One region of the Methylobacterium tardum genome, then DNA from elsewhere that is predicted to be linked to it. Evidence: riboswitches for the same ligand, from Rfam matches in the RefSeq annotation. Region 1 holds a riboswitch; the other holds the start of a gene.

Region 1 (4,559 bases):
CCGTAGCCGGGCTTGCTCGCGGTTGCGTAGATTGGGCTGAGGGTCACGTAGTCGGCGCCGGCCTGCGCGGCGGTCACGGCCTCGCGCGGTGTGTGTGCCGAAACGCCGATCAACGCAGCCTCGCCCAATGCGGACCGCGCCGCCCCGATCGCCTCCGATCCCGAGCCGCCGCCGAGATGCACGCCGTCGGCACCGAGGGCGCGCGCCAGCGCGACGTCGCCTCCGACCGTTAGGACGCCCTTCATAGCCCGCACGCGTCCGGCCACGGCTTCACCCAGGCGTTTCCGCGCCTCCGGCTCCAGATCCCTATCGCGGAACCAGATCCAGCGTCCGCCGCCGTCGAGGATCGCCTGCACGGTCTCGACGAGCGGCCGCGGATGCCCGTGCCGGTCCGTCACCGCCAGCAGCGGCGACGGCAGCGCCCTCACGAGCCGACGAGGCCGAGCTGCGGGCTCGACGGCTCGGCCCGGCCGCGGCGGGGGATCCGCCCGGCCAGATGCGCGTCGCGCCCAGCCTCCACCGCCCGGCCCATCGCGCAGGCCATCCGCACGGGATCGTCGGCCTTGGCGATTGCGGTGTTGATCAGGCAGGCGGAAGCGCCGAGTTCCATGGCGATCACCGCATCGGACGCGGTGCCGATCCCGGCATCGACCACCACCGGCACCTTCGCCCGGCGGCAGATCAGCTCGAGATTGGCCGGGTTGGCGACGCCCATCCCGGAGCCGATCAGCGAGCCCATCGGCATCACGGCGGCGCAACCGAGATCCTCCAGGCGCTGGCAGATGATCGGGTCGTCGTTGCAGTAGGGCAGGACCACGAAGCCGTCGTCCACGAGATGGCGGCAGGCCTCGATCAGTTCGGTGACGTCCGGGTAGAGCGTCTCCCGGTCGCCGATCACCTCGACCTTGATCCAGTTGGTATCGAGCGCCTCGCGGGCGAGTTCGGCGGTCATGATCGCGTCGCGGGCCGTCTCGCAGCCCGCGGTGTTCGGCAGGAAACGCTTGCCCTTCAGGATCTTGACCGTGTCCGAGCCGTGTCCCTGGAGCGAGACCCGGCGGATCGAGGCGGTGACCACGTCGGCGCCGCTCGCCGCGACGGCGTCGCGCATGATCGCCTGGGTCGGGTAGCCGGCGGTGCCGATGAATAGCCGGGACGACAGGCTCACCCCGGCGATGGTCAGGCTGTCGTCCCCGCTCTCCGGGCGCAGCGGCGTAAGAATTTGGTCCATGCTCAACCTCCCTGCATGGCGCGGACGATCTCGACGCGGTCGCCGTCCGCGACCGGGGTCTCGCCCCAGTCCCGGCGACGCAGCACCCGGCCGTTCAGCGCGATGGCGACGCCCTGCGGGCTCTCGATCCCGTTCTCCTCCGCCTCCAGGCGGAACAGGGCGTCCACGGTCTCGGCGGCGCACTCGCGCGGCTCGCCGTTGACGAAGAGCTTCATGCCGAGACCCTCCGGGGCTCGGGGCGGCCGAACCGCGCAAGGGTGAACGGCCGGGCGACCTCAGGCAGCACGCCGTCCGTCACCAAGCCGGCAATGGCGTCGGCGGTGATCGGGGCAAGCAGGTAGCCGTTGCGGTGATGGCCCGTCGCGGCGACGAGCCCGGGGGCGATCACGTCGAGGATCGGCGCGTCGTCGTCCGAGGTGGGGCGGTAGCCGCTCCAGACGGCCTCGACCTCCATCTCCTCGATCCCGGGCAGCACCCGGCGTGCGCCCTCCAGCAGGGCGTAGAGGCCGCCCGCGGTGACGCCGGGCCGGAAACCGCAATCCTCCACGGTAGCGCCGACGATGAGCTGACCGTCGCTCTTCGGCGCCATGTGGACCTGCTCGGTCCAGATCATCCGGCCAAGCGTGCCGGTGCGCGGGGTGGTGCGCAGGGCCAGGGACTGGCCCTTGAGCGGCCGGACCGGCAGGGCGAGCCCTTCCGGCAGCAAGCCGCCCTCCCCGCTCCAGGCACCGGAGGCCAGCACCACGGTCTCGGCCGCGACACCGCGATCCCCGGCCCGGGCGCCCGCGACATGGCCGCCCGACCAGTCGAGGCCGGTGACGGGGGTCCGCTCCACCAAAATTACGCCGGCTCGGCGGCAGGCCTCGGTAAGGGCGTCCATGACCATCCGGGGATCGACCTGATGGTCCAACGGGCAGTGGATCCCGGCGGTGACCGAGGGGCGCAGGCCGGGCTCCAGCCGCCGCACCTCGCTGCCCGGCAGCCAAGCCGCCTCGAGCCCCGACCGGCGCTGCAGATCGAAGCGGAAGCGCAGACGCTCGACCTCGTCGCGGCCGACCGCCAGGACCAGGGTGCCATCTGGGCGGTAATCGATCATGCGGCCGGACTCGGCTTCCAGGGCGTCGCGGAACTCCGGCCAGAGCCGGAGCGACGCCAAGGCGAGCGGCAGCAGCGGGTCGGATCCGGGCTCATGCTCCGCGGCGGGGGCCAGCATGCCGGTGGCCGCGAGGCTCGCGCCCGCGCCGATCGTGTCCCGCTCCAGCACGGTCACGGCACGGCCCGCCCGAGCGAGCCGCCACGCGATCGACAGGCCGATCAGCCCGCCGCCGATGACGGCGACGTCGGTCCGCGCCGGCAGGGCCGCGGGCGCGACACCGCCGTCGGGACTGCGGCGGCGGCCGATCGGTGAGGCGGGGCGGTCGAGGTGCACGGGCATCTCCGCGGATTGCCGTCGCGGGAACCGGGCCGTGTGCTTCGGTGAGAAGCTGTGGCCTGCCTTTCGGGCGGCCGCGGTCCAATCCCTACGCCGGTATGAGCCGGATCAGGTTCGAAGGATTTCCGCGCCGCAGGTCCTGACGGACGTGCCAGCGGTTTCTCAGCCCCTTGCCGGGGATCTCCCTGGAACGGGGATAGATTTGGTCGCCCTCGCCGCATCGGTCAACCCCGCCGCCGATCGGCATCACCCGGCGGACGGACATTCCTCGGACGCAGTCATCGCCCGGATACCAAGCCGGATGAAATCCGGCTGCCGGGCACCAGCCCTTCACGGATCCGGGCGAGAATTCACCACTCTGAAGGGCCGGGGCGGGAAGCGTGCGCACATTCGTGGTCGTCTGCACGATTGGCTTCCTGTCGGTGACGGCTTTCCAGAAGCTGCGCGAGCGGACCCGCTCGGATCCGGCTGCGCCGGCCTCCGCCGCGGCAACGACGCCGGTTCCCGACGGCGCGGTGGCCGGCGTTGCACTTCAGGCCGGGCGCAACGGCCACTTCTTCGTGAATGCCCTGATGGACGGTCGCGCTCTATCAATGATGGTCGATACCGGCGCGAGCTCCTGCGCTTTCTCGGAGGAGGATGCCGAGCGGATCGGGATCCGGGTCCGTGCGGGCGATTTCAGCCGTGTCTGGAACACCGCGAACGGGACGGTTCGGGTGGCGCCGATCCGGATCGCCGTCCTGCAGGTCGGTTCGATCATCGTGCGGGACGTGGACGCGGTGGTGATTCCGCGGGGGCGTCTCAGCACGAGCCTGCTCGGCATGTCGTTCCTGAAGCGCCTGCGCGACTTCACCGTCAGCGGCGGCACAATGACCCTGCGGGGTTGAGGCGTCACCGAGGCCCGTACCGACGCCGCGCCCGGATGCCCCTGGCAGACCGTCGGCCGAGGGAATCCGGCGGGCCGCCGCGTGGGACATCATCGAAGCGAACGCCTGCAACCCGGACCGGCCACAGGGAGGCCAGATCGCAGTGGCGCCTGCGTATGCCACGCTGCGCCATTTGGCCCGGAAAGGAAGCTTGTTTACCGTCGTGCTCGCAAACGCGCATCATTCAGATCGCCATATCTCATTATAGCAAGTTTAACAACTCGTAATTGTTGTAAAAATTGATGATCGGCACGATATTATTCGGTAGATCATTCCAATATTACGCGCGTCGTAAGCTGACAAGCGGTTTCTATTCTTTACGAGGCCACTTTGTGGCTACCTAATTTGATGCTACGCACGTGATCACTGTTCTACCGGTCATTCATATAAGCTTGAATATCGTTTCCATGAACGCTTTTGGTCAGACCATCTGTTTGTCGATGATCGTCAAGAATGAAGCACATGTCATACGACGGTGCCTCGATTCTGTGCGGCCGTTCATCGATTATTGGATCATCGTGGATACCGGATCGACGGACGGGACGCAGGACGTCATCCGAGCGGCGGTGGCCGATTGTCCGGGTCGCCTCGTGGAACGACCGTGGGTCGACTTCGCCTTCAATCGGACCGAGGCGCTGAAACTCGCGCGTCCGCACGCCGACTACACGCTGATCATCGATGCCGACGACGAGCTTATCGTTCCGGAAGGCTTCGTTTTGCCGAGGCTGTCGGAAGCCGGGTATATGTTTGCAATCTTAGACGGGGCGACAGAATATTTTAGAATACAGATGATAAACAATGGTTTCGACTGCCATTATCGCGGTGTGGTCCACGAATTTTTGCAATGTTCGGGGAATCCAGGCACGCCGATGCTGCCGGTATCGATGCGCCGCGGCGACGACGGCGCGCGTCACCGCGATGAAATGTCAGAATACCGCGATCTGACGACCATGGAGAAGGCGCTTTCCGTCGA
Region 2 (4,559 bases), 3.0 Mb from region 1:
GCGTGCCGCCGTCTCACTCGGCGGCGTCGACGTAGAGCTTGCCGCCTTCGGCCAGAAATTCCTGCGACTTCGCCCGCATGCCGGCCTCGGCCTCGGCCTTGGACATCGCGGGCGACGCGCCCACGACCTCGCCGGCCTCCTCCATCGCCAGCACCTCGGCGCGCAGATCCTGCGTGATCTTCATCGAGCAGAATTTCGGCCCGCACATCGAGCAGAAATGCGCGACCTTGTGGGCGTCCTTCGGCAGGGTCTCGTCGTGGTAGCGCCGGGCCGTATCCGGATCGAGGCCCAGGTTGAACTGGTCCTCCCAGCGAAAGTCGAACCGGGCGCGGCTGAGCGCGTCGTCGCGCAGCTGCGCGGCCGGGTGACCCTTGGCGAGGTCGGCGGCGTGGGCGGCGATCTTGTAGGTGATCACGCCGGTCTTCACGTCGTCCCGGTCGGGCAGGCCTAGATGCTCCTTCGGGGTGACGTAGCAGAGCATCGCGGTGCCGAACCAGCCGATCATCGCGGCGCCGATGCCGGAGGTGATGTGGTCGTAGCCGGGAGCGATGTCGGTGGTCAGCGGGCCGAGGGTGTAGAACGGCGCCTCGCCGCACTCCGTCAGCTGCTTCTCCATGTTGACCTTGATCTTGTGCATCGGCACGTGGCCGGGGCCCTCGATCATCACCTGGCAGCCCTTGTCCCAGGCGACCTTGGTCAGCTCGCCCAGCGTCTCAAGCTCGCCGAACTGGGCGGCGTCGTTGGCGTCGGCGATCGAGCCCGGGCGCAGACCGTCGCCCAGCGAGAACGACACGTCGTAGGCCCGCATGATGTCGCAGATCTCGTCGAACCGCTCGTAGAGGAACGATTCCCGGTGGCCGGCGAGGCACCAGCGCGCCATGATCGAGCCGCCGCGCGAGACGATGCCGGTGACGCGCCGGGCGGTCAGCGGCACGTGGGCCAGCCGCACGCCGGCATGGATGGTGAAGTAGTCGATGCCCTGCTCGGCCTGCTCGATCAGCGTGTCCTTGAACACCTCCCAATCGAGCTTGAGCGGGTCGCCGCCGACCTTCTCCAGCGCCTGGTAGATCGGCACCGTGCCGATCGGGACCGGGCTGTTACGGATGATCCACGAGCGGATGTTGTGGATGTTGCGGCCGGTGGACAGGTCCATGACCGTGTCGGCGCCCCAGCGGATCGACCAGACGAGCTTCTCGACCTCGTCGGCGGCCGAGGAGGTCACCGCCGAGTTGCCGATATTGGCGTTGATCTTGACCAGGAAGTTCCGGCCGATCGCCATCGGCTCCAGCTCGGTGTGGTTGATGTTGGCCGGGATGATGGCCCGGCCGCGGGCGATCTCGTCGCGCACAAATTCCGGAGTGATGAAGGGTGGGACCGAGGCGCCGAAGCTCTGGCCGTCCGCGAGCGCGGCCTCCGCGCCCTCGAGCATCTTCTCGCGGCAGACGTTCTCGCGATGGGCGACGTAGATCATCTCCTCGGTGATGATCCCCGCGCGGGCGAATTCGTACTGCGTCACCATCTGGCCCGGCGCGGCCTTGCGGATGATCCGCTCGGCGGGGCAGGCGGCTACGAGCTTGTCGCCCGCGAAGCCGTTATCCTCCGGCTTCACCGCCCGCGGCGCGACCGCCGCGTAGCCGCGACCGGCGATCCAGGGCTCGCGCACGCCTGGCAGGCCGGCGTTGAGGTCGATGCGCGCATCCGTCTCGGTGTAGGGGCCCGACGGGTCGTAGACCCGCACCGGTTCCTCCTTGGGATCGGAGAGGACAATCTCGCGGTAGGGCACGCGGATGTCCGGCCGGCCGGCCGGGCTCGCATAGACCTTGCGCGATCCGGTGACCGGACCGGTGGTCACGGCCTCGGGGCTGCCTTTCACGTCCTTCGGGAGAACGGGTGCGTTCATCGTGGGCCTCTCCTCGTTCTGGAGCGGTCCGGTCCACGCGATGGCTGAGATGAGAGCCGGCCGCGCGCACGCGACCGCAGGTTCCCGTCCCTCCGCCGGTATGAGCCGGATCAGGTTCAAGGGTCAGGGCAGCGTGCCCAATCTCAGCCCCCTGCAGGGCCCCCTCGGAACGATTCAAGACTCGGGCTCTCGGGCCGCTTTGTCAATGCTGAGTGCAACCCGTAGACAACAGATCCTCCCGGGCCGTCGCGCGCCTCGGCGAATGCCGTGCTCTCCAGCCAGCGGATATGCGTCTCCTGATCGGCCTGGCTCTCGCGGCCATCCTCTTCTACGGCCTGGCCCTGGTCGTGCTCGGCCTCAACCAGCGCCGGCTCCTCTATCCGGGCGCGTATCGGCCATTGCCCGCCGTCGTGCCGGTTCCGGGCGTGGCCGCTGTCACCCTCGTCACCGAGGATGGCGAGACGCTGCACGCGCTGTGGAAGCCGCCGGAGCCCGGCTGCGGCGTGATCGTCAGTTTCCATGGCAACGGCTCGCGGCCGGAGCCGCAGGGCGCCCGCTTCACCGACGGTCCCTGGCACCGCGGCGGCTGGGGCGTCCTGGCCCCTGCCTATCGCGGCTATCCGGGCTCGACCGGACACCCGAGCGAGACGGGGCTGATCCATGATGGGATGGCGGCGGTGGCTGCAGCGGCCGCTCGGGCGCCGGGTGCGCCGATCCTGCTTCACGGCCATTCTTTGGGCGCCGCCGTCGCGGTCGCGGTCGGTGCGCGCACAGCGCCGCTCGGGTTGTATCTGGAGGCGCCGTTCGACTCGATGAGCCACGCCGTGCGGCTGCATGTCCCGCTGGCCCCGACCTGCTCCTGCGCGACACCTATCGCTCGGACCTGCGCATCCGCACCGGGACGGCGCCTGTGCTGATCGTTCAGGGCCGCGACGATCCTGTGGTGCCGGCCAAGCTTGCGGTCGCCCTGGCGGCGGCAGCCGGGCCGCGAGCCCGGATCGAGCTCGTTTCGGGCGACCACGTCTCGATCCTGGGCGTCGGTGATCGCGCGGCCGAGGCGCTGTTCCGGAGCCGCCTCGCGCGGGGCTGCGCGCCGGCGGCGCAATCGGAGCGGTAACGGGTCGAACGAGGGAGGATGTGCGTGGTCGGACGGCGCTCACGGCGCTGGAGCGCCGATGACCCCGATGCGCCGGGGACGGCCGCGCGCGCGCATCCGGTCTGCCCGCTCTGCGAGCGGCCGATTCCGCCCGGCGCTCGCTCCAGCCTTCACCACCTGACCCCGAAGCTCAAAGGCGGGACGCACCGGGGTACGGTCCGGCTTCACCAGATCTGCCACTCGGCTATCCATGCCCGCTACAGCGAGGCCGAGATTGCCAAGCGCCTCGCCGATGTGGAGGCTCTCAGGGCCGATCCGGAGATCGCCCGGTTCCTGACCTGGGTCCGCGGCAAGCCCGACGATTTCCACGCCGCGACCCGCTCAACCCGCGACCGGCGCGCAGCACGGCGCAAGCACTGACGGGCGGCATTTACCGCGCGTTCGCCACGTCGACAGCGGGCGCCGGCGCAGAGCCTTGTCGTCAACCGTTCCGGGTCCAGGATCGCCTCGACTGCAAGGACGGGACGATGGCCGGAACCGGAGATGCGCGCGATCGGCTCGCCTGGGTCGATGTCGCCAAAGGCATATGCATCCTCCTCGTGGTCATGATGCATGCGGTGACCGGCACCGGCGACGCCATGGGCGGCGAAGGTTTTCTGCATCCGGTCGTGGCCTTCGCGAAGCCGTTTCGGATTCCGGACTTCTTCCTCCTGTCCGGCCTGTTCATGGGCCGGGTAATCGGCCGTGACTGGCGCCTGTTCTCCGACCGCCGCGTCGTTCACTTCGCCTATTTCTACCTGCTGTGGCTCGTGATCCAGTCGGCCGCGCGGTACGGGAAGATCGTCGGCGACGGCGGGCCGACGGCCTTCGCGGCGCATCTCGCCCATTCACTGATCGAACCCTATTCGAGCCTGTGGTTCATCTATCTGCTGGCGGTGTTCTCGGTCGTGACCAAGGCGCTCCATCAGGTTCCCGCGGGCCTGCTGCTGACGGGCGCTGCCCTGCTGCAGATCGCCGATATCCGCAGTGACTCGACGCTCATCGGCGAGTTCTGCGCCCGGTATGTCTACTTCCTCGCCGGCTACCTGTTTGCGGGTCGGATCTTCGCGCTGGCCGATACCGCGCGCCGCCGGATCGGTCTCGCCCTGTGCGGCCTCGCCGTCTGGGCTGGCCTGGAAGGGTGGCTGGCACTGACCCCGTGGAGCAATCCGGATCACCCGACCGTAGCCAGCCTGCCGCTCGTCAGCCTTGCGCTGGGTGCGGCAGGGGCGCTGGCGATCGTCGTGACCGCTGCGCTGATCGTCCGGTTGGGAGGTCCGGTCGCCGAGGCGATCAGGACCTGCGGTCAGCGCTCGATCGTGATCTATCTCGCCTTCTCGTTGCCGATGGCCGCCACGCGGGAGCTTCTCGTGCGCAGCGGTTGGATCGCCGATATCGGCGCGGCGAGCCTGATCGTCATCGCGATGGCGGTGCTGATGCCCTTGATCCTCGAGCGGCTCGTGCGCGGCACGTCGTTCGATTTCCTGTTCGTGCGGCCCCGGCGCTTTCGCCTCGCCACGGCCA

The links. Region 1 has a riboswitch for thiamine pyrophosphate ahead of thiO (glycine oxidase ThiO). Riboswitches for the same ligand answer to the same signal wherever they lie in the genome.
Region 2: it holds a riboswitch for thiamine pyrophosphate, as region 1 does, so the genes downstream of both, thiC (phosphomethylpyrimidine synthase ThiC) here and thiO (glycine oxidase ThiO) in region 1, are expected to answer to the same signal.

The regions. Positions count from the first base shown of each region.
Region 1 is NZ_CP097484.1:2,815,323-2,819,881, forward strand. Features, by position in the region: gene M6G65_RS13420 (thiamine phosphate synthase) at 1-428, opposite strand, end outside; gene thiG (thiazole synthase) at 425-1,228, opposite strand; gene thiS (sulfur carrier protein ThiS) at 1,231-1,443, opposite strand; gene thiO (glycine oxidase ThiO) at 1,440-2,663, opposite strand; TPP riboswitch at 2,728-2,856, opposite strand; gene M6G65_RS13440 (TIGR02281 family clan AA aspartic protease) at 3,041-3,547, shown strand; gene M6G65_RS13445 (glycosyltransferase) at 3,994-4,559, shown strand, end outside.
Region 2 is NZ_CP097484.1:6,733,970-6,738,528, forward strand. Features, by position in the region: gene thiC (phosphomethylpyrimidine synthase ThiC) at 14-1,900, opposite strand; TPP riboswitch at 1,971-2,075, opposite strand; gene M6G65_RS32345 (alpha/beta hydrolase family protein) at 2,188-2,817, shown strand; gene M6G65_RS32350 (hypothetical protein) at 2,811-3,017, shown strand; gene M6G65_RS32355 (HNH endonuclease family protein) at 3,042-3,416, shown strand; gene M6G65_RS32360 (acyltransferase family protein) at 3,524-4,559, shown strand, end outside.